2 regions of the Janthinobacterium sp. BJB304 genome follow, and region 2 is predicted to be linked to the other one. Evidence: riboswitches for the same ligand, from Rfam matches in the RefSeq annotation. Region 2 holds a riboswitch; the other holds the start of a gene.
What was found. A riboswitch is a leader RNA that binds a small molecule or an ion and turns the genes downstream of it on or off. The one in region 2 is predicted to bind thiamine pyrophosphate.
Positions count from the first base shown of each region.

Region 1 (11,804 bases), on a different contig from region 2:
CCGTAGGCAGCCGCCTGCTTGCCCGATTCGCTGTCACCGCTGCCGGACAGGAACATGAACGGCACGCCCGTCTCGCCATGCAGACGCTTGGCCAGTTCCAGGCCGGACATGCCCGGCATGTGGATGTCGAGCAAAGCCAGGTCCGGCTCGCGCTGAGCGATCAGCTGCAGCGCCACTTCGGCCGAATGGGCCAGGGCCGTCTCGTAGCCGGCATGGCGCAGGACTTCGCCGAGGAATTCCAACAGGAGCTGGTCATCGTCAACGATCAGGATAAGGCGTTTCGCGGCGGCTGGCTGACTCATGGGTGGGGAACCTCGGTAATGAATGATGTTCTTATTATATGCCGATTATTGCCCCAAATCAGCCCCGTATGTCCATGCTCATGCCGCGAATAATTGATTGAATTGCTGCACCGCAATATTCACATCGTCCGCCTCGTATGCATTATTAAAGACGCTGCTGATGGCCGCCACCATGTCGGCGCCGCGCGCCACCAGCGGCGCCGCGTTCTCCGGCGTCATGCCGCCGATCACCACGCAGGGCAAGGCGATCTCGCGTTTCGCCTGCAGCACGATGTCCAGGGGCGTGGTCACCGGATACTTTTTCACCAGCGAAGGATAAAAGCCGCCGAAGGCCACATAGCTGGCGCCGCCGGCCTCGGCCGTCCTGGCCAGGGCCATGTCGCCATAGCAGGAAGCGCCGACGATCTTGTCCTTGCCCAGGCGCGCGCGCACCTGCGCCACGGACGCGTCCAGGCCGCCCACGTGCACGCCATCGGCGTCGAGTTCTTCGCACAGCTCGATAAAGTCATTGATGATGAAGGGCACGCCATACTTGCGGGCCAGGGCCAGCAAGGCGCCCGCCTGCTCGCGCCGCTGCTGCGCCTCGGCGCTCTTGTGGCGGTATTGCAGCAGGGCCACGCCGCCGTGCAAGGCCTGTTCCGTGATGTCGAGCAGGCGGTCGGTGTCGTCCCAATTCGGGGTAACCAGATACAGTCCACGCATGATGTTTCCTTATTGAATGAATCGTTGCGGCATAAGCTGACCTGGCGCAATCGCATACGCGCCGGTCAGGGCCGCATGGCAATAGCTTTGCGCCAGATCAAGCGCTTCAGGCAATGCCTGTCCCAGTGCAAGGCGCGCCGCGATGGCCGAGGCCAGGGTGCAGCCGCTGCCGTGAAATTCTCCGGGCAGGCGCGGCCAGCGCCATTCGCGCTCCCCGCCAGCGGCGTCAAACCAGCGGTTGATGATCGTCTCGCCCTCGCCATGGCCGCCCGTCACCAGCACGTGGCCACAGCCTTGCGCGCGCAACGCTGCTTCGCCACCGAGAGCCAGCGCTTCGGGCCCGTTCGGTACGATCACGGTAGTCACCGGCAGCAAGGGCGCCAGCGCCAGCACGGCATCATCCCGGCTGAGCACGTCGCCATGGCCGCTGGCCAGCACGGGATCGAGCACCACGGGCAAGTCCGGCCGGCTTTGGCGCAATTGCGCGATCAGCTGCGCGATGACGGCCGCATTCGCGGCGCTGCCGGGAATGCCGATCTTCACGGCATCGATGGCGATCTTGTCGATCAGCGCCAGCGCCTGCCGGCGCAGCAGCTCCGGCGCCACCGGCTCGACAGCAAACACGCGGTCATTGTCCTGCACCGTCAGCGCCGTGATCACGGGCAAGGCATGCGCGCCCTGCGCCGCAATCGCGACAATATCGGCGGCGATGCCGGCGCCGCCCGACGGGTCGGCGCCGGCAAACACCAGCACCGTCGGCAACGTTGGCACCATCACGCCAGGCGGCCCGCCATCGGCGACGATGGGGAAGCGGCAAATTTGCGCGGCATGCGTCCCGCCAGAAACGCTTCGCGCCCGGCCCGCACGGCCAGCTTCATGGCACGCGCCATGCGCACGGGGTCGCGCGCGCCGGCAATGGCCGTGTTCATCAGCACGCCATCGCAGCCCAGTTCCATGGCGATGGCCGCATCCGACGCCGTGCCCACGCCCGCATCGACGAGCACGGGGACTTTCGCCTGGTCGATGATCAAGGACAAGTTCCACGGATTCAGGATGCCCATGCCCGAGCCGATCAGGGACGCCAGCGGCATGACGGCCACGCAGCCGATCTCTTCCAGAATCTTCGCCTGGATGGGGTCGTCGCTGCAGTAGACCATCACGTCGAAACCATCCTTGACCAGCGCTTCGGCCGCAATCAACGTTTCCGGCATGTGCGGGAACAGGGTCTTTTCATCGCCCAGCACTTCCAGCTTCACCAGGTTGCGCCCGCCCAGCAGTTCACGCGCCAGCTGCAGGGTGTAGACGGCGTCTTTCGCGTTGTAGCAGCCGGCCGTGTTCGGCAGTATCGTGTACTGGTCGGGCGGCACGAAGTCCAGCAGGCTGGGCGCGTTCGGGTCCTGGCCAATGTTGACCCTGCGGATCGCCACCGTGATGATCTGCGCCTCGGCAGCGTCCGTCGCTTCGCGCGTCTGCGGCAAATCCTTGTACTTGCCGCTGCCCACCAGCAAGCGCGATTGATATTGCTTGCCTGCGATGGTCAGCAGGTCGTCATGTGTTGCGGTATTCATGTGCTTTTCCTTGTCTATTCTCAACTCAGCCGCCGCCGATGGCGCGGACTATTTCAACCTGGTCTTGCACCTGCAAGACCTGTCCCGGCCACGCCTTGCGCGGCACGACGCTGCGGTTGACGGCCAGCGCCAGGGCCTGGTTTTCCAGCGACAGGGCGGCGATCAATTGGTCCAGGGTTTGCCCCGGCGGCACCTGGTGCGGTGCGCCGTTGAGCGTGATGGATATCAATGCAGGCATCACGCTCTCCTTCAGACCTTGCGGTACAGCTCGGCGCCGTTCTTGATGAACTCGATGGCCTTGATTTCCATGCCCTGCTGGAGCGCCTTGTCTTCCGCGATGCCCATGCCGGCCGCGTATTCGCGCACTTCCTGCGTGATCTTCATCGAGCAGAAGTGGGGGCCGCACATGGAGCAGAAATGCGCCACCTTGGCCGAATCCTTGGGCAAGGTTTCATCGTGAAATTCGCGCGCCTTGTCCGGGTCCAGGCCGATGTTGAACTGGTCGTCCCAGCGGAATTCGAAGCGGGCTTTCGACAGCGCGTTGTCGCGGATCTGCGCGCCCGGGTGGCCTTTCGCCAGGTCGGCCGCATGCGCCGCGATCTTGTAGGTGATGATGCCGTCCTTGACGTCGGCCTTGTTCGGCAAGCCCAGGTGTTCCTTCGGCGTCACGTAGCACAGCATGGCCGTGCCGTACCAGCCTATCATGGCCGCGCCGATGCCCGAAGTGATGTGGTCGTAGCCGGGCGCGATGTCGGTCGTCAATGGTCCCAGCGTGTAGAACGGCGCTTCGCCGCACTGCTCCAGCTGCAAGTCCATGTTTTCTTTAATGAGTTGCATGGGTACGTGGCCCGGGCCCTCGATCATCACCTGCACATCGTGTTTCCAGGCAACCTGCGTCAGCTCTCCCAGGGTCTTCAATTCGCCCAGCTGCGCCTCGTCGTTGGCGTCGTAGATGGAGCCGGGGCGCAAGCCGTCGCCCAGCGAGAACGACACGTCGTAGGCCTTCATGATTTCGCAAATCTCTTCGAAATGCGTGTACAGGAACGATTCCTGATGGTGAGCCAAACACCATTTGGCCATGATGGAGCCGCCGCGCGAGACGATGCCCGTCAGGCGCTTGGCCGTCATCGGCACGTAGCGCAGCAGCACGCCCGCGTGGATGGTGAAGTAATCGACGCCCTGCTCGGCCTGTTCGACAAGGGTGTCGCGGAAGATTTCCCACGTCAGATCTTCGGCCTTGCCGTTGACCTTTTCCAGCGCCTGGTAAATGGGCACGGTGCCGATCGGCACGGGGCTGTTGCGCACGATCCATTCGCGCGTTTCATGAATATGTTTGCCAGTGGACAAGTCCATCACGTTATCGCCGCCCCAGCGGATGGCCCAGGTCATCTTTTCCACTTCCTCGCCGATCGACGAGGTGACGGCCGAGTTGCCGATATTCGCGTTGATTTTCACGAGGAAATTGCGGCCGATGATCATCGGTTCGACTTCCGGGTGGTTGATGTTAGCGGGGATGATGGCGCGACCGCGGGCGATTTCCTCGCGCACGAATTCCGGCGTGATTTCGGCCGGAATGCTGGCGCCGAAGGACTGGCCCGGGTGCTGGCGGCCCATCAGGTCGGCCAGGCGTTCGCCCATGGGGCCGGAAGCTTTCAGTTCGCGCAAATACTCCTGGCGGCGCATGTTTTCGCGGATGGCGACGAATTCCATTTCCGGCGTGATGATGCCCTGGCGCGCGTAATGCATTTGCGTCACGTTCTTGCCGGCAATGGCGCGGCGCGGCTTGCGGTGCAGATTGAAACGCAGCTCGGCCAGCTTCGGGTCCGCCAGGCGGGCGATGCCATAGTCGGAGGTGGGGCCGGGCAATTCTTCCGTATCGGCCCGCTCCATGATCCACGGCAGGCGAGGCGTATCGAGGCCCGAGCGGATGTCGATCTGCACGTCCGGGTCCGTGTAGGGGCCGGACGTGTCGTAGACGTAAATCGGCGGATTCTTTTCGCCGCCGAACGACGCTTCCGTGTCGGACTGGCTGATCTCGCGCATGGGTACGCGGATGTCGGGGCGGCTGCCTTCGACGTAGATCTTGCGCGAATTGGGCAGCGGCGCGATGGCAGCTTCGTCGACCGTGGCGGTGGCGGAGAGGAATTTCGGGTTGGCGTTCATTTTGGCTCCTTGGCTAGACTATTTTTAAGCCTGGAGCCAGCTAAGGAGGTTCGGAATTACGCACGCGGAAAGGCGGGGTGCGTTCATCCTAAAGCTTCCCTTCGCTGGCATTATCCAGATCAGGTTCGGAGGGTATTTCTCACCCGCGCTTGCACCGTGTTTCCACAGCGAAAGGCAGGACCCCTAGCGTTTGCCGCCTTGCGGCAGCGAGCCAATTATACGCGGTTCACGCCGCGTGGCCAGATGATTTCTTGCCGGTGTCGTCTTTGCGCATCTGCTGCAATGCAGCAGACGCCATCGCGCTTATTTCTTCTTGCCCCAGCGCCAGGCGGTCGGTTCGCCCTTCAGCTGGCAGATGAAAATGAGCACGGCAACGATGGCCGCTTCATACACGATGTAGCCGACGAGCATGGTTTGCGGCGGGAACAGGAAGGCGCCGCAGGCGAACAGCGCCAGCGCGGCCAGGAACACCAGCCAGCCCTGCCAGGTGATGGGCAAGCCCCATCCCCAGCCATAGGTCTTGGCGGGAAACCAGTAGGAGGGAGATTTGTCAGTCATGATTTTTCCTGGTCAATATCAATAACGCCAAGTATAAATCACGCTCCCCGCAAGCGCTCCGTGACATCGAGGCCGATGCCGCGGTAGCCGATGAAGCGGCTGCCATTGTCGAACATCGGTTCGCCGCTGACCTGCAGGTACTGCGTGCTGCCGTCGAGGTTGGCGCGGCTGTAGATGAAGTCGAGAAACGGTTCGCGCGCGGCGATCTTGGCGTCGAGCAAGGAGCGCTCGGCGGCGTTCCAGCGCTGCGGCTCTTCCTCGCTGCCGATGCCCAGCATTTCAGCCACGGGGCCGGAAAAGCGCGTCAAATTTCCCTGTGCATCCTGTTCCCAGTACCAGTCGGACGACAGTTCCGTGAAGCGCTGGAAGCGCGCTTCGCTTTCGCGCAACTCCGCCGTGCGGTCTTCCACCATCTGTTCCAGCGACTTGTTGTATTCCGCCAGCTTCTGGTACAGCAAGCGCACTTCCAGCATGTTGTGGATGCGCGTCTTGACTTCCACCAGGTCGAAGGGCTTGCTGACGAAATCCTTGGCGCCCGCCTGCAGGGCGCGCAGCTTGTGGCCGGGCTGGGCCGTGATCACCAGCACGGGCAGGTAGCTGCCCGCTTCGAGGTCGCGCAAGCCTTCCATGACTTCGAAGCCATCCATTTCCGGCATCTGCAAGTCGAGCAGGATCAGGTCGTAGCGGTGCTGCTGATGCAGCGCGCGCACGGCTTGCGGGTCCATGGTGGACGTGATGCGCGTGTAGCCGGCATTGCGCAGCACCTGTTCCAGCAGCATGACGTTCGCCTCCTGGTCATCGACGATGAGGATGCTGGCGTTCAGGATCTCGGTGGCTTGAAGCATGGCGGTATTCCTAAAATTGATTGCTGAATTTAGCGTATTGCGTGAGTGTCGTCGGCCAGGCCGTGCGCGGCTGCATGGTGCAGGGCCACGTCGAGCGCGTCCATGAATTCGACCACCTTGATCGGCTTGGTCAGATAGCGGAAGAAGCCCGCTTGCAAGCCTTTTTCGATGTCGCGCGGCACGGCGTTGGCCGACAGGGCCATGACGGGAATGTGGCTGGTGAGGGGATCATCATGCAGGATGTGCAGCGCGCCGTAGCCGCTGATGCCGGGCAGGTTGATATCCATCAAGATCACGTCCGGCTGATAGGTGCGCGCCAGGTCGATGCCCAGATGCGCATCGATGGCCGTCAGCAGTTTCAAGTCGCTGCGGCGGGCGATCAATTGCTCCACCAGCGCCAGGTTGGCGGGATTGTCTTCCACGTACAGCAAGGTGCGCTGGCTTTCCTGCGGTTCCTGCACCTGCGGCAGCGCATCGCCGTCGCCCAGCACCAGTTCCGGCGCGCTGCTGGCGGCCAGCTCGAACCAGAACGTGGTGCCCACGCCGACGGCGCTGTCGACGCCGATAGTGCCGCCCATCAATTCGACCAGTTGCTTGGTGACAACGAGGCCGATGCCCGTGCCCTCTTCCGTGCTGTTTTCCTGTCCCAGGCGATTGAAGGGCTGGAACAGCTGCGCCACCTGGGCCGCGTCGAGGCCGGCGCCGCTGTCGCGCACACTCACGCGCACGCGCTCGCCATGCCGGCTGCATTCGACGGTGACGGCGCCGCCGCCCTGGTTGTACTTGATCGCGTTCGACAGCAGGTTGATCATCACCTGTTTCACGCGCGTGCGGTCCGCATGCACATAAAAGGCCTTGCCGCAGCGGGGGAAATGCATGCGGATGCCGCGCTTTTCCGCCTGCGGCGCGATCATGGCCTGGCAATCCTGCAGCACGTCGAGCAGCGACATCGCTTCCTGCGACAGGGTGACCTTGCCCGATTCGATCATGGCCAGGTCGAGAATTTCATTAATCAAACGCAACAGGTACCAGCCACCCTTGAGAATCTGCTCGATCGAGCGCTGCTGCGGCGGGCTCGGCGGCGGCACGTCGGACGCCATCAGCTGGGCGAAACCCAGCACGGCATTCAGGGGCGTGCGCAATTCATGGCTCATGCTCGACAGGAATTCGGATTTGGCGCGGTTGGCCTTTTCCGCCACCAGACGCGCCTTCTTCAGCTCGGCATTATTGGTCTCGACCAGCGAGCGCGTATACGCCTGCTGTTCGCGCAGGCGCTGATCCAGCAGGGCCTGTTCCGCCTCGACCTGCTTGCGCACCGTGTTGTCGGTGCCGATCAGCAGATAACCGATGACCTTGCTCTGCGCATCGCGCAAGGCCGTCACGGAGACGATGGCGGGGAAACGGCTGCCGTCCTTGCGGATGTAGGTCAGCTCATAGATGTCTTCGATGCCGCGCGTGGCCTTGAACACGAGCGCTTCCACGCCCGGCGTGATGGGCGTGTCGAGCTCGGCGCTGAGGGCGGCCGCGCGGGTGACGATTTCTTGCGCGTCGGAAATACCGGCCGGCGTCAGCTTGTCGACCACGTCGCTGGCTGCATAGCCGAGCATGCGTTCGGCGCCCACGTTAAAGATCTGGATCACGCCCTGCGCATCGGTGGCGATGCACGAGAAGTTGGCGCTGTTGAAAATTGCATCCTGCAAGGCGCCCGCCTTGAGCAGCTGGCGCGGCAGGCTGGCCGACACCGTGCGCCGGTACAGCGCCACGAGCAGCATCAGCAGCAGGAAGACCAGTGCGTCGATGACGCAGGCCGTCTCGAACGGTGCGCGCCAGGCCAGCAGACCGACGGCCAGCAGGGCGATGGCGCTGAACGAAAACGCCAATGCCATGGGCCAGCGCGAAGCGACGCCGGTGGGGATTTTTTCGACAGATTGCATGTGGTAGCCTGGGCTGTGACGACGGGATAAGGAAAGGTGCGATATTCAGTAAGGGTTCAGTGCGTCTGGCGCTGGCGCACGTCCGACAACAGGCGCGTGAATTCCTTCTTCACGACGCCATAGCATTCGCACACCTGGCCTTCGAGGCCGGCGCGGTCCTGCACCGTGATATGGCCGCGCCGGTAGCTGATGAGGCCGCGCGCTTGCAGGCGCCCCGCCGCTTCCGTCACGCCTTCGCGGCGCACGCCCAGCATGTTGGCGATCAGTTCCTGCGTCATGGTCAGCTCGCGGTTCGGCAGGCGGTCCATGGTCAGCAGCAGCCAGCGGCACAGCTGCTGCTCCACCGTATGGTGGCGGTTGCACACGGCCGTTTGCGACATTTGCGTGATCAGCGCTTGCGTGTAACGCAGCAGCAAGCGCATGACGGGGCCGGCGCGGTCGAACTCTTCCATCAGCAGGTGAGCCTTGAGCCGGTAGCCGACGCCGCCCGTCTGCACGACGGCGCGGCTCGGTGTCGAGTTGCCGCCCATGAACAGCGACACGCCCACGATGCCCTCGTTGCCGACGCCGGCGATCTCGGACGAGCCGCCGTTTTCCAGCAGGTAATGGATGGAAACGATGGCCGTGGTGGGGAAGTACACATACTGCAGCTTGTCGCCCGAGTCGTAGATCACATCGCCCAGCAGCATGGAGACTTGCTCCAGATGGGGAGCCAGGCGCGCGAAATCGGCGTCAAGCATAGCGGCGAGCAAATGGTTTTGATTCGGGTTGTGCAGCTGGGCATGCGGACTCGACATGGGCAGTTTTCCTGGTTTCCAGTCGTCAGCTAGGGAGAGAAGTGAAAGACGTCCGAACGAGGGGCGCCATATGCAGCAGCGTAACACAGCGCCTGCACAATGACCCGACTATATTTCTTGCAGGCATGCTTGTCCGTTCGCCAGCGAACGGACTCCGCGGCGCTTGCCGCCCTACAGTCAGTCACTGCCAAGGCTGCCGGATCATGGATCGGCGCCGGCGCTGCTACCGGACGCCATCATGCAATCATTCTTCAAACGTATCTCCATTTCCGTCTCCACCTCGGCCCTGATCACCCTGACGGTCGGGCTGTGCCTGACGGCCCTGTGCTACGCCTCGGCACGCCAGATCGAGTCGGAAAGCACCAGGCTGCTGCTGCAGTACCACGCCAGCGGCCACACGCTGCGCGCCGCCATGCTGCCGGCCAACGGCATGACGCTCGATGCAAACCATCGCGGCTCCCTGTATGTGCTGCTGGGCGGACTGCTGTCGAGCCTGCTGGCCACGGCCTATGTGTACCAGCTGGTGTCGCGCAATTCCGTGATTGCCCGCATCACGGGCGAACGCACGGCGGCCCTGCAGTTTGCCAATTTGCGCCTGTCCGAGGATATCGCCGCGCGCATGCGCAATGAAAAGTCGCTACGCTTGCGCGAACGCATCATCGAAGTGTCGGCCAATGCCATCATCCTGTGCAGTGCCGACGCGCCCGGCTACGTGATCGAATACGTCAATCCCGCCTTCGAGCGCATCACCGGCTATGCGTCCGACGAAGTCATCGGCCAGCGCCTGGAAGACTTGCAGGGCCCGGAGCAGGGGCGGCAAGACATGCATGAAATTACGGCCGCACTGCGCGAACAGCGCGAAGGCAAGGCCATCGTGCGCAATTTCCGCAAGGACGGCAGCACCTATTGGAGCGAGCTGTTCGTCGCGCCCGTGCGCGACGATGGCGATGGTCCCGTCAGTCACTTTGTCGTGGCGCAATATGACATCAGCACCGTCATGCGCTTCGAGCAGGAACTGGAATTCCAGGCCCGGCACGATATCCTCACGGGGCTGGCCAACCGCGCCCTGCTGCGCGAACGGCTGGAACAGGCGATGGCCGTGACGCGGCGCAGCGGCCTGCCCCTGTGGGTGGTGTTCATCGATCTCGACCGCTTTAAATTCGTCAACGATACCCTGGGCCACGATGCGGGCGACCTGGTGCTGAAAAACGTGGCCGAACGCCTGCGCGACGCCACGCGCGAAGTCGATACGGTGGCACGCCTGGGCGGCGACGAATTCGTGCTGCTGTTGCCACAGCATGGCAATGGCGAACCGGGCGCCGCCATCCTGCAGCGCATCCAGGACGCCGTGGCGCAGCCGCTGCAACTGGGCGAATATGAATTTTTTCTCAGCTGCTGCATGGGCGTGGCCGTGTATCCCGACGATGGCCAGAATGCCGACACCTTGATCAAGCACGCCGATATCGCCATGTATCGCGCCAAGGAACAGGGACGGGGCCACTGGCAATTCTATGCCTCGGGCATGAATGCAGGCACCCTGGAGCAACTGGGACTGGAGAGCGAATTACGCCACGCCCTGGAACGCGGGCAGTTTCACCTCGAATACCAGCCCCAGCTGGATCTGGCCAGCGGCGCGGTGGTGGGCATGGAAGCGCTGCTGCGCTGGCAACATCCGCAACTGGGGCGTATTCCACCTGCCAGCTTCATCGGCCTGGCCGAGGAAATGGGCTTGATCACGCCCATCGGTGACTGGGTCCTGCGCACGGCGTGCGCCCAGACACGCGCCTGGCAGCTGGCAGGCCATGGCCCGCTGCGCCTGGCCGTGAACCTGTCGGCACGACAATTCAAGCAACGGAATCTGCTGCACGCTGTGGCGCAGGCGCTGGCCGAGACAGGTCTCGACGCCGCCCATCTGGAACTGGAATTAACGGAAAGCATGGTCATGCATAACGTGGAGCAAGCCACCGCCATCATGGCCAACCTGAAGGCGTTGGGCGTGCAACTGTCCATCGACGACTTCGGCACCGGCTATTCCAGCCTGGCCTACCTGCGCCACTTCCCCATCGATGTATTAAAGATCGACAAAACCTTCGTCAGCGACATCACGCACAGCGACGACGATGCGGCCATCGTGCGCGCCATTATTTCACTGGCGCACAGTCTGCGCCTGAAAGTGATCGCCGAAGGCGTGGAAACGGACCAGCAGCTGGCCTTCCTGCGCCAGCATGGCTGCGACCAGATGCAGGGCTATCTGTTCAGCCGCCCCCTGACCGCGCCCGCCTTTGAAGAATTATTACGCCAAGGCAGCATGTTGCCTGCCCTGGCGATGGGTTGACCATCCGTTAAAACGCGTGGCGCAAGCCGATGTTGAACGCGCGGTTGCCCGTGCCCACTTCCGTGGCGTTGCCCACCATGTAGGCGGCGCCGTTGCGGTTGCGAATGTGCGCATAGGCAAGATACACCTTGCTGCGCTTGGACAAGGCGTACGTGGCGCCGATGGCCAGCTGCTGCGCATCGCGGTTGGCGCTATCGCGGTCATCCTTGCGCACATACGAGGCCAGCAAGGTCGTCGCACCCAGCGGCACGGAGACGCCGACGATGGTGTCGCGGCTGTCGCTCGACTGGGCCGGCGCCTGCGCCGCGCCGTATGGGTTTTCCGCGAAGAACATGCTGCTGCCGTCGCCCGTGTTGCGGCCATAGCCGGCAAACGCCGTGGCCACGCCGAAGTTGTAGTTACCGGCCAGAATCGTGTTGTTCGCATCGGCCTTGCCCGGCTCGCCGGCACGGCTCTGGCGCGCCAGGCGCAAGGTCAACGGACCGTTGACATAGCCCAGGGCCAGGCCCAGCGAGCGCTGGTCCGCCGCCACACCCGTGTGTTCGCCGGCGCCATACATGACGGTACCCGTCACACCGCGCCATTCCGGCGAGGTGTAGC
Region 1 covers NZ_PDZN01000009.1:115,517-127,320, reverse strand. Annotated here, with positions in the region: gene CSQ95_RS12825 (ANTAR domain-containing response regulator) at 1-302, opposite strand, end outside; gene thiE (thiamine phosphate synthase) at 381-1,004, opposite strand; gene CSQ95_RS12815 (hydroxymethylpyrimidine/phosphomethylpyrimidine kinase) at 1,014-1,778, opposite strand; gene CSQ95_RS12810 (thiazole synthase) at 1,778-2,572, opposite strand; gene thiS (sulfur carrier protein ThiS) at 2,598-2,801, opposite strand; gene thiC (phosphomethylpyrimidine synthase ThiC) at 2,822-4,735, opposite strand; TPP riboswitch at 4,815-4,930, opposite strand; gene CSQ95_RS12795 (hypothetical protein) at 5,039-5,293, opposite strand; gene CSQ95_RS12790 (response regulator) at 5,332-6,138, opposite strand; gene CSQ95_RS12785 (ATP-binding protein) at 6,168-8,072, opposite strand; gene CSQ95_RS12780 (Crp/Fnr family transcriptional regulator) at 8,129-8,869, opposite strand; gene CSQ95_RS12775 (bifunctional diguanylate cyclase/phosphodiesterase) at 9,108-11,204, shown strand; gene CSQ95_RS12770 (porin) at 11,212-11,804, opposite strand, start outside.
Region 1: it holds a riboswitch for thiamine pyrophosphate, as region 2 does, so the genes downstream of both, thiC (phosphomethylpyrimidine synthase ThiC) here and CSQ95_RS21125 (TonB-dependent siderophore receptor) in region 2, are expected to answer to the same signal.

Region 2 (11,804 bases):
CTTCGAGCAATTCGTCGCGCCCCAGGCGCAGGGCGGCTTCCGCCGCTTCCTCGACACCGTCTTCAACAGCGGCGCGCGCCAGGTGCTCGAGGCGCAACTGTTCGAAGGCGAGGCGGGCGGCATGGGCGGCATGGTGCGCATCGAAGCCAATTTCGACGCGGACAGCGCCACGGCGCGCATGCTGGTGACGGACCTCGGCGACGAGCACGCGCGCGAATCGGCCTTGCGGCGCGCCTTCGTCATCCTCGACAGCATACGCGAAGGCGTGCTGGTGACGGACAGCGCCAACCGCATCATTTCCGTCAACCCCGCCTTCACCACCATCACCGGCTACCAGGCCGAGGAAGCCATCGGACGCGATCCGTCCTTCCTCGGCGGCGGCACGCATTTGCCGCATTTCTATGAAACCATGTGGCGCAGCCTGCACGAGGAAGGCAGCTGGTATGGCGAACTGGTGAACCGGCGCAAGAATGGCGAGCGCTTCGTCGAATCGCTGTCGATCACGCCCATGCGCATGGCCGATGGCGCCATCAGCCATTTTGTCGGCGTGTTTTCCGATATCACCGAGCGCAAGCTGGCCGAAGCGGACTTGCGCGAACTGCACCGCGAGCTGGACCAGCGGGTCATCGACCGCACGGCTGAATTGCTGCGAGCCAACCAGCACCTGCAGCTGGAAGTGTACCAGCGCGAGCGGGCGCAGGAAGCCTTGCGCGATGCCGAGCGCTTCTTTCACGCCACCATCGATTCGCTGACGGACCGGGTGCTGGTGCTGGACCAGGCGGGCAGCGTCGTGCATGCGAACCAGGCTTGCCTGGCCTTCGTCGGGCAAAAGCAGCCGCCGCTGCAGTACCTGGAATTTTGCGAGACCGACCCGCGCTGGCAGCGCAGCGCCGGACGCGAGCTGGCCGCCGGCATCCGTTCCGTCATTGCCGGCACTGCCGACACGTTTGCGCTCGAATACGAGTTTGCCACGCGCTCGGGGCCCCGCTGGTCGCAGGCCAGGATCAGCCGTTTCCTCGGCGAAGGGCCGTTGCGCGTGGTGGTGGCGCACACGGACATTACGGAACGCAAGCTGATGGATGGCGCCTTGCGCCAGTCGCACGCGCAGCTGCGCCAGCTTGCCCTGCACCTGGAAACGGCCAAGGAAGACGAGCGCAAGCGCATTTCGCGCGATATTCACGATGAACTGGGGCAAAACCTGCTGGCGCTGCGCATCGATATCTCCATGCTCAGCGCCCGCACCGAGGGTTCCCATCCACGCTTGCACGGCCGCGTCGGCGCTGTGCTCAGCAATGTCGACACGACCATCAAGAGCGTGCGCGGCATCATCAACGAACTGCGCCCGATGGCGCTGGACCTGGGCTTGCAGGCCGCTATCGAATGGCAGGTGGGCGACTTCCGCAAGCGCAGCGGCGTCGCCTGCCGCCTGCTGATACGCGACGAGGCGCTGTTTGCCGCCATCGGCAGCCAGGCCGAGATCGTGCTGTTCCGCATCGTGCAGGAAGCGCTCAGCAACGTCATGCGCCATGCCCAGGCCAGCCAGGTCGAGATCGAGCTCAGTTCGGATGCCTGCGCCGTGTACGTGACCATCAGCGACAACGGCATCGGCATCACGCCGCAGCAGCAGCGCAAGAAGCAGTGTTTTGGCCTGATCGGCATTGCCGAGCGGGTGACGGCGCTGGGCGGGCACTTCGAGGTGGGCTTGCCCGCGTCGGGCGCCGGCTGCCGCCTGGCCCTGCAGATTCCCCTGCAGGGAGTGAGGCAGCCTGCCGCCTGATACAGAAATTGCAATGGGTTAATTTTTGCCGACTCAGGTCCCTTGGACAGGCTATACTTTCGCCTGCTATTTACGGAGGGGCATATCTTGTTCAAAACAATCGTTTTACCAGTCGCCTTGTTTGGCGCGTTCGCCGGCGCACACGCCGACGAAGGGCAGTGGCAACCACACCAGCTGCCACAGCTGAAAGCCGAGCTCAAACGGGTCGGCATCGACATTCCTGCAGAAAAACTCGCCGACCTGAGCAAGCACCCGATGAGCGCCATCGTGTCGCTGGGCGGCTGCTCGGCCGCTTTCGTCTCCGACGCGGGCCTGGTGGTGACGAACCATCACTGCGCCTACGGCGCCGTGCAGCGCAATTCCACGCCGGAACACAATTACATCACCGACGGCTTCCTGGCCAAGACGCGCGCCGCAGAGCTGCCGGGCGGTCCGAACAGCCTCGTGTATGTGACGGACAAGGTGGAAAACGTCAGCGAGCGCGTGCTGAAAGGCTTGACGGCCGACATGAGCGGCCGCGCGCGCCACGAAGCCGTGGAAAAGCGCATCAAGGACCTGATCGCCGAATGCGAGACGGACAAGATGTACCGCTGCTCCGTGCCTGCCTTCCACCGCGGCCTCGAGTACTACCGCATCCGCCAGATGATGATACGCGACGTGCGCCTCGTGTATGCGCCATCGGACAAGATCGGCAACTTCGGCGGCGACACCGACAACTACGAATGGCCGCGCCACACGGGCGATTACTCGTTCCTGCGCGCCTACGTGGGCAAGGATGGCCGTCCGGCCGACCCGTCGCCCGACAACGTGCCCTATAAGTCGAAGGACTTCCTGGTGGTCTCGGCCGAAGGCTTGAAGGCCGGCGACGGCATCTTGCTGGCGGGCTACCCTGGCCGCACCAGCCGCTACAAGTTGCCGGCGGAAATCCGCTTCGCGCGCGATACGGCCTTTCCCCTGAAAGTATCCGAATTGCAAGCTGACCTGGCCGTGATGGCCGCCGCCACGCAGGGCGATGCGGCCGCCGCCGTGCGCTACGCGAGCGTGGTGAAAAGCATCAACAACGTGCTGAAGAAAACCCAGGGCTTGCTCGACGGTTTCGCCCGCAAGGACATCGCCGCCATCAAGGATGGGCAGGATGCCGAGTTCCGCGCCTGGTACGCGAAACAGCCGAACGTGTCGGCCACCCTGCTGGCCGAACTGGACGCGGCGATCGCCAGCGACATGGCCCTGAGCGAAGAGGAGTTCGCCTGGACGGTGGCCACCAACAGCGACCTGCTGAAAAGCGCGCGCACCGTCTACCGTCTGTCGCAAGAGCGCCAGAAGCCGGACGCCGAGCGCGAATCGGGCTTCCAGCAGCGCGACCTGGCCTTCATCAAGGCCCGTCTGGCCCGTTTGGAACAGTCGTACGTCAACAAGGTCGACCAGGCGCGCTTTGAAGCGGGCCTGAAGCGTTACGCCCAGCTGGCGGCGAAGAGCCATCCGCAAGGCCTGGACGTGCTGCTGCCGGCCCCAGCGGCCGTGGCGGCCCTGTACCAGCAGACGCAACTGGCTGACACGGCCAAGCGCCTGGCCTGGCTGGACAAGGACCAGGCTGCCGTTGCCCAGTCCGACGACGCTTTCATGCAGCTGGCCGTCAAGCTGTATCCGGTGGAACTGGCGCTGGAAGAGCGCCGCAAGGAAATCGACGGCAACCTGGAACGCGTGATTCCGCAATACATGCAAGCCGTGATCGCGTGGAAGAAATCGCAAGGCAAGCCGGTCTATCCTGACGCCAACTCGACCCTGCGCGTCACGTATGGCACGGTCTCGCCGTACTCGCCGCGCGACGGCATCACCAAGGGACCGTTCACGACCGTGGAAGGCATCGTCGAGAAAGTCACGGGCAAGGCCCCGTTCGAAGCGCCGCAAGGCTTGATCGATGCCGTCAAGCAAAAACGCTACGGCCAGTTCCGCGACCCGGTGCTGGGTACCGTGCCCGTCAACTTCCTCACCAGCGCCGACACCACGGGCGGCAATTCCGGCTCGGCCGTGATGAACAAGCGTGGCGAACTGATCGGCCTGAACTTCGATTCCACATATGAATCGATCACCAAGGACTGGTACTTCGACACGGCCATCACGCGCGCCATCCACCTCGACATCCGCTACATGCTGTGGGTAATGAAGGAAGTGGACCACGCGGATAACCTGCTGCAGGAAATGACCATCAAGTATCCGAAAGCTGCCAAGAAGTAATCTTTAGTTTGCGCTAGCGCAAAGCCGCATCCGCCCCAGGGCCGATGCGGCTTTTTTTGCGGCAGTACAAGGGAGGAGCCGCGGCTCCTGTTCTCCGGTTTGCGGTCCCTGCATCCGCCCGCACAGTACGCGCGGCCATCGCCTGCCGTACTGCCTGCGCCACGTATAATTTCCCGCACTATCCACCGCTATTCTTTTTCGACAGGTTCCCATGCCCCAGACTCCCGATTTGCCGCCGGATTGGCACGCGTTTGAAACGGCCTACGACGTCGAGGCAACCTGGTTCAGGCTGGCCAATGCATCGCTGGCGCTGCTGGGCGCGTCCGCTTTCAAGGATCAGGCATTTTCAGCCTTTGCCTTCAACGCCGTATCGTTCCCGTCCATTTCGCTGAGCTTTGACACCGATCCCGGTAACAGGGCGCGTGATTACTATCCTCCTGACTGGTCGAACGAGTGCATGGAAGCCGATGTGCCGGAAATCGGGCAACTATGGGACGAGGGCCACGCAAGGATCGAAGGCGCGTTGAGCGAGCTGATCGACGTCGCCGATGACGAGCTGCTCTGCACAATCGAGCAAGGCTATCTGCACAGCCTCAGGAAAACCATGGTGCGGCTGGAAACGTGCCATGCTTTCGAGCAGATCAAGACGTGCGCGCCGTTCTGGACCGTGGTCACGCAAGTCGATGCCGATACGGATGAAGAGGAGCGCCTGCTCGATCAGGTGCGCCAAGACTTTCTGGCGTGAGCGCTATATCAGGGCTTGCCAGGCTTTCACTTCCTCGTCCGTGAGCGCCGGTCCCCAGCCGCCGCGCAGCGCCGCATCGTGCTGCGCATAGTGCCCAAGCTGCGGCACGGCGACGTCATGCCTGGCACAGATATCAAGGACGGCTTCCAGCTGGCGCCGGCTTGCCGCAAGGTCATCGCCATGCCAGGTACAGGCGCTCGTTTCCAGCACATGTTGCACCAGTGCTTCCAGCGCGCCCAGCAGGTGCCCGGGCAGTGGCGCACGCACGTCTTCCGGCCAAGGATCGCCCATGCCCGTGACAGCCAGGGAAGCAAAGCCCCGTTCCCAGGCGGCAAACTCACCAGGCGCGAGCTGCGCCACTTTCCACACGTGAGCGGCGAACGCGGACAGGGCGGGATGATCCACATCAAAGCGCCGGCAAAAGCGTTGCAGGCACGTGACGGCAAGGCATTGCCTGGCGATCACGGAGAGCGTGTCTATCGAGATGTTGTGCATGAGTCAAAAGCTCCTGAAGGCGGCGCCTGCCGCAGTGCCTCCACCGGCAACTGAAAAAAGCGCGGCACCATGGCCGGCGACAGCGCGTCGCCGCCGTCCGCCATGGCCAGGCGGCCGCTCAGCAGCAGCATCACGTAGCCGTGGCCCAGCGACCAGCCGGCGCTGGCGGCGGCCTTGTCCCAGCGCGGATCGAGGCCCGCTTCGCGCACGGCCGCGCCTGCCGTCTGCAGCACATATTGAAAGCACGCTTGCGCCGCTTCCTGCAGGGCGGGGAACTGGCGCACGTCCTGGTGCTCGAACATCAGCCGGTAGTGTGCGGGCGCGGCCAGGGCGAATTCGATGTATTGCTGGCCCAGCAATTGAAAACGCTGTTCGGCGGGCAGGCTGCCCGGAGGCGGCAGCTGCGTTTCCCATTTCTGTATCAGGCTGGCGAAACCGGCCGCCGCCACCTCGGCCAGCAGGGCTTCCTTGCTGGGGAAGTGGCGGTACACGGCGGCGACCGAGACGCCCACCGTGCGCGCCAGTTCGCGCAGCGACAGGGCGGCGTCTTGCTGCTGCGCCAGTTGCGCGATGACGGTGGCGACCAGGGTGTCGCGCAAGTTGCCGTGATGATAGGTGCTCGTTGTTGTCATTCGATGTTATCGCTGTTCACATTGTCGTGTATGATGGGCATGTTATCACTGAAAACATGGAGAGCACATGCATGAGATGAACATTGCCGTCCGCACCGTAGACTTGCCGCCAGGCGCCAGCATCGCCCCGCTGTATCCCGGCAGCAACCTGGCCGACGCCTACGCCGTCGATTTGCCCACCGCGCAGGCGCGCCAGATGGACATGCAGAGCCTGGCGCGCCAGCTGCTGGGCAAGCAGCCGGGCTGGGCGCGCAAGCTGATGGTGCTGCGCGACGCCATCGTGGCGCGTTTCGGCATCCGGACGGCAAAACAGATGGAAGCGCGGCCCGGCAAGCGCATCGGCATCTTCCGCATCTATGCCGTCAGCGACGACGAGATCATCCTGGGCGAGGATGACAGCCACCTCGATTTCCGCCTGTCGGTGCTGCGCAACCGCGACGCGGGCCGCCATGGCAACGTGACCGTCTCCAGCGTCGTGCATTGCCATAACCGGGTGGGGCGTGCCTATATCATGCTGATCCGGCCGTTTCACAAGCTGATCGTACGGCATTCGCTGGCGCGCGCCGCCAGGGCAGGCTTCGCCTGAGGCGGGGAGGGGCGGACGGCAAGGGCAATCTTGCTTATTCATGGCCGGTATTGCATACTGCACCACCAGCCTCATCACGATTCCCATGAACGATACGCTTCTCCTGCTGGGTTTTGCCACCACGCCCCTTGAACTGATTTCCTTTGTCCTGGCACTGACAACCGTTGCGCTGAACATCCGCCAGAATCACTGGGCGTGGCTGTTCGCCATCATTTCCTCGGCCGCCTACGGTTTCGTGTTTTTCGAATCGCGCCTGTATGGCGACATGGCCTTGCAACTGCTGTTCATCAGCGTCTCGTTCTGGGGCTGGTACCAGTGGCTGCATCCGGCTAGCGGCGGCAAGACCCTGCCCGTCACGCGGCTGGGCATGCGCGGCTGGCTGGGCAGCGCCCTGGCGTGGCTGGCGGGCTTTGTGCTGCTGGCCTGGCTGCTGACCTCCACCGACACGGACGTGCCCCATGCGGACGGTTTCCTGACGGCAGGCAGCCTGGTCGGGCAGTTTTTGTTATCGCGCAAGAAGCTGGAGAACTGGATCGTCTGGATCGTCGTCGACGTGCTGTACGTGTGGCTGTACCTGCACAAGGACCTGACCCTGACGGCCATCCTGTATGCCGTGTTTGTCGTCATGGCCACGATCGGCTTGCTGGCGTGGAAAAAAGCGGCGCCGGCCGCGCCCGATGCAATGGTCCTCAAGTGATGGGCCGCTGCGTGCGCGTGGCCATCCTGGGCGCGGAATCGTCGGGCAAGTCGACCCTGGCGGCCGCCCTGGCCGAGCGCTACGGCACCGTCTGGGTGCCTGAGTATTTACGTGAATTCGTCGCCACGCAGGGCAGGGTGCCTGTGGCGGAAGACCAATATGGGATTGCGCGTACGCAAGTTGAACGCGAAGCGGCCGCGGCCGCACAGGCGCGCAACTTCCTGTTCTGCGACACGACGCCCTTGATGACGGCGGTTTACAGCCGCCATTATTTCAATGGCGCCGATGCGCAACTGGCGGCGCTGGCCGATGCCGCGCACTACGATTTGACCCTGGTGACGGCGCCCGACAGCCCGTGGGTGGCCGACGGCTTGCAGCGCGAGTCCGAAGCCGTGCGCCAGCTGATCTACCGCTACCTGCTCGACGAGCTCGACGCGCGCGGCATCGCCTATCACGTGCTGCGCGACAGCCTGGAGGCGCGCCTGGAACAGGCGGCGCCCTTGCTGCAACAGGCGCTTGCTGCAGCGCCTGCCATTTCCTTTCCCTACAACGCCTAACAAAACCGTAGCGAGCGGCAGCGAGTTGTGGCCGAGAAGCGCAGCTGTGCGAATGCACAGTGAGCATCGGAAGCCGCAAATCGCGACGCGCAGTAGGTTTGGTTAGGTGTTTAAAAGTCGAACTGCGCGGAAACCTTGAACGTGCGGCTGGCGCCCGGATACAGATAGCCGTCCGATTCCGGCGTCACGTCGCGCCAGTAGAACTTGTCGGCCACGTTGTTGACGGCGGCGCGCAGCACGGCGCGCGTGCCGGCGATGCGCGTGGCGTAAGCGGCGCCCAGGTTGAACACGTGGTACGACGGCACGAAGGTCGTGTTGTTGTACTCAAACGCTTTCTTGCCCGCATATTCCCAGCTGCCATTCACGCTCAGGCCCGCCACCTGTTGTACGGCGTAGTCCGCATGCACGGCCGCCTTGAAGGCGGGCACGTTGGGTACGCGCTTGCCGTCGAGGTCCGCATTGCCCGTGCCCGACTGCTGGCTGTTCAGGGCCGTCACGGAAGCGCCCAGGCTCAGGTTGGCGCTTGCCTTGCCCTGGGCCGACAATTCCAGGCCGCGGTGCTGGGCCTGGCCTTCGCGCACGAAGTAGCCGGCCGTGTTCTGGAATTCCAGGCCCTTGCGGATCTGGAACAGGCTGGCCGCCAGCATGAAGTCCGGCGTCACATCTATCTTGGCGCCGAGTTCGATCTGCTTCGAGCGGCTCGGTGACAGTTCTTCATTGGCATTCATCGCCTTGCGGTCGGCCGTGCCGCCATGTTCCATGCCCTGCGAATAGGCCGCATACACGGACACATTGTCGAGCGGGGTGTAGACGAGCGATACATTCGGCAGCAGGAAATCGTGCTTGGCGCGGATTTCCGTGTCGGCCTTCAGCACGTACTGGTAGCCATCGACATTGATATGGCGCAAGCCGCCATGCAGTTTCCAGTTCGGCGCCAGGCTGACGATATCCTGCACGAAGACGGAGTTTTCCGTATCCTTGCGCACCAGGCGCACGGGGCCCGTGACGCCGGGCGACGTGCCGACGATCTGCGGCTGGTAGATGTTGCTCACGCCCACCCAGTCGTACACGTACAGGCCGGCGCGGTCCTTGCGGCGGAAGGTCGAGACGCCGGCCGTGAAGTCATGGCGCAGGGAGCCGGTGGCGAACTTGCCCTGGATCATGGCTTGCGCGCTCAGCGGCTTTTTCGTCTCGCCCAGGCTGCGGTAGTCATACACGTCGTAATCGCCATTGCCGCAGAAGCCGGGGTACAGGTCCTGTCCGCTGCAGCCATACGGGAAGGCCGTGTAGTCGTCGCGCTTGAACGAGTGCTGGTTGGCCGACAGGGTGGCGTGCCAGTCGTCATTGAAGGCGTACTGGAAGCGCAGGCCGATATTGCTGGTGACGGTTTCCACAGGGCGCGTCCACGGCTGCAGGTTGAGCATGGCGTCGGCGCTGATGCCGGTCGGCAAGGTCTTATTGTTCAGCAGCTGGAAGCCGGGCGCCGTCGCCTGCGCCTTTTCCTGGTAGTCGGCGTCCAGTTGCAGCAGGGCTTGCGGCGAAATCTGCCAGTCGAAGGCGCCGGAAATGAACTTGCGGTTGCCGTCCGCACCCTTGATGTAGGAGCGCAGGCGCTCGGCCGCCACGTTGACGCGGTAGCCGAAGCGCGTGTCTTCCAGGCGGCCGCCCAGGTCGACGGCGCCGTACAGGGTGCCCCGCTCGCGCGTTTCCACGGTGACCGTGCGCAGCGGCGCGGCGGTGGGGCGCTTGACGATGAAGTCGATCACGCCGCCCGGCGCGGCCACGCCTGCCTGCAAGCCGGCCAGGCCTTTCAGCACTTCGATGCGTTCCTTGTTTTCCAGCGGAATTTGCGTGTCGCCAGGAATGGCCACGCCATCCTTGCGGTAGCTGGAATTGTTGTCGAGCTTGAAGCCGCGGATCGTGAACTGTTCCGCATAGCCGACGGCGTTGTAGGCATCGTTGATGCTGGCGTCGAGCTTGACGGCATCGCTGAGGTTGCGGATTTGCAAGTCCTGCATGTCTTTTTGCGAAATGACGGTGACGGACGCGGGCGTCTGCAGCAGCGGCGCGTCGCTGAAACCGCCCACGGAGGCGCGCTTGGCGGCCGGCGCCTTGCTGGCCGTGACGACGACTTCGGCCATATTCTGGGCCTGCGGCTCGGCGGCTTCGGTGCTGTCATTTGCGGCAAAGGCAGGCGCGGCAAACGCGTGCAGGATGGCCAGGGTCAATACAGAAACGGATAAATTCGGTGTGGACATAGAGTGCTCGTGGTTCAAGCCGTCTCGGGAAAGAGCACGGCAGGCTGCTTGTTCGGCTGGCGCCAACGCAGGAGCTATCAAAGGAGGGAGGTACTTTGCGCTTTCCTTCGCTGGCATTATCCAGATCAGGTACGAAGGGTATCTCTCACCCGGATGACTGCTCCAGGACCCCTAGCGAAATGACAGCTTAGCATGAAGCACGGCCAGCTGTCCCACCCGGCTGACCGTTTTACAACACTGTGACGCGAATCTACAAACTGAGTTCGAGCACCTTGCGGCTGACGGCGGGCGTGATGTCGCGCTGTTCGCCCAGCGCCGTCATGCCGTGCGCTTCCAGGGCGGACACGACGGCGTCCACGCTCGCGTGGTTCAGACCGTAGTCGGCCAGGCGCGTCTTGACGCCCATGTGGCGGAAGAAGAATTCCGTGCGCGCGATGGCCGCCTCGATGCGGCCGTCCTCGTCGCCGCCATCGAGGCCCCACACGCGGGCCGCATATTGCAGCAGCTTGACGCGCTTGGCCTGTTTGCGCACGCGCAGCATGCTGGGCAGGATGATGGCCAGGGTCTGAGCATGATCGAGCTCGTACAAGGCCGTCAATTCGTGACCGATGGCGTGCGTGGACCAGTCCTGCGGCACGCCCACGCCGATCAGGCCGTTCAAGGCCAGGGTGGCGCTCCACATCACGTTAGCGCGCACGTCGTAGTCGTCCGGGTGCGACAGGGCTTTCGGGCCTTCCTCGATCAGGGTCAATAAAATCCCTTCCGCGAAGCGGTCCTGCACGGATGCGTTCACGGGGTAGGTCAAATACTGTTCCATCACATGCGCAAACGCGTCGACGACACCGTTGCCCACCTGGCGCAGCGGCAAGGTGAACGTTTTCGACGGGTCCAGCACGGAGAATTTCGGATACACCTTGCGGCTCATGAACGAGCGCTTTTCCTGGGTGGCCTTGCGCGTGATCACGGCCGAGCCATTCATTTCGGAACCCGTGGCCGGCAAGGTGAGCACCGTGCCGAAGGGCAGGGCGGCCTCGACGATCTTGCCGCCTTTGGCCAGGATGTCCCATGCCTCGCCCTCGTGCAGGGCGGCTGCGGCGATGAACTTGGTGCCGTCGACCACGGAGCCGCCGCCGACGGCCAGCAGGAAATCGATGCGCTCGCTTTTCACCATGGCCACGGCCTGCATCAGGGTTTCATAGCTGGGATTGGGTTCGATGCCGGCAAATTCCAGCACCGTGTGGCCGGCCAGCGCCGCCCTGACTTCATCGTAGACGCCGTTCTGCTTGATGCTGCCGCCGCCGTAGGTCATCAGGACCCGCGCCTGGGGCGGGATCAGGCCGGCGATGGCGGCGATCTGGCCTTGGCCGAAGAGGATTTGCGTCGGATTGTAAAAATCGAAATTGAACATGGGGCTCCCGCTGCCGAGGTGTAGGCTGTTGCTGAGGCATGATTATGGCCGAACGGGTGAAATCGTGTCGTGGACGCTTGAGCTTTTCGCCCGCGCGGTGGAGAATGCAGCCGATGTCACCACCACGCGAAAAGGAATGCGCATGACCACCGTCCCACTGGAAGAATCCGGCTTGCCGGCCACCGCGCTCGACATGCACCGCGCCATCGGCGCCACCATCGCCGCGCTGCAGGCGCTGGACTTGAACAGCCAGCGCTTCGAGGCGTGCACAGACCCGGAACTGCGCCGCGTGCTCGCGCATGCGGGCGACACCAGCCGCAAGGAAGCGGCCATGCTGCTCGAATGGATGCGCCGCCGCGACGCGCGCCTCGATACGGCCATGAAGGAAGCGCTGTTCAAGGCGGGGCCAATTGT
Region 2 covers NZ_PDZN01000019.1:37,556-49,359, reverse strand. Annotated here, with positions in the region: gene CSQ95_RS21165 (PAS domain S-box protein) at 1-1,777, shown strand, start outside; gene CSQ95_RS21160 (S46 family peptidase) at 1,865-4,012, shown strand; gene CSQ95_RS21155 (hypothetical protein) at 4,224-4,757, shown strand; gene CSQ95_RS21150 (hypothetical protein) at 4,761-5,252, opposite strand; gene CSQ95_RS21145 (TetR/AcrR family transcriptional regulator) at 5,234-5,884, opposite strand; gene CSQ95_RS21140 (DUF2867 domain-containing protein) at 5,952-6,470, shown strand; gene pnuC (nicotinamide riboside transporter PnuC) at 6,556-7,167, shown strand; gene CSQ95_RS21130 (AAA family ATPase) at 7,167-7,724, shown strand; gene CSQ95_RS21125 (TonB-dependent siderophore receptor) at 7,835-9,982, opposite strand; TPP riboswitch at 10,068-10,165, opposite strand; gene CSQ95_RS21120 (iron-containing alcohol dehydrogenase) at 10,233-11,390, opposite strand; gene CSQ95_RS21115 (hypothetical protein) at 11,533-11,804, shown strand, end outside.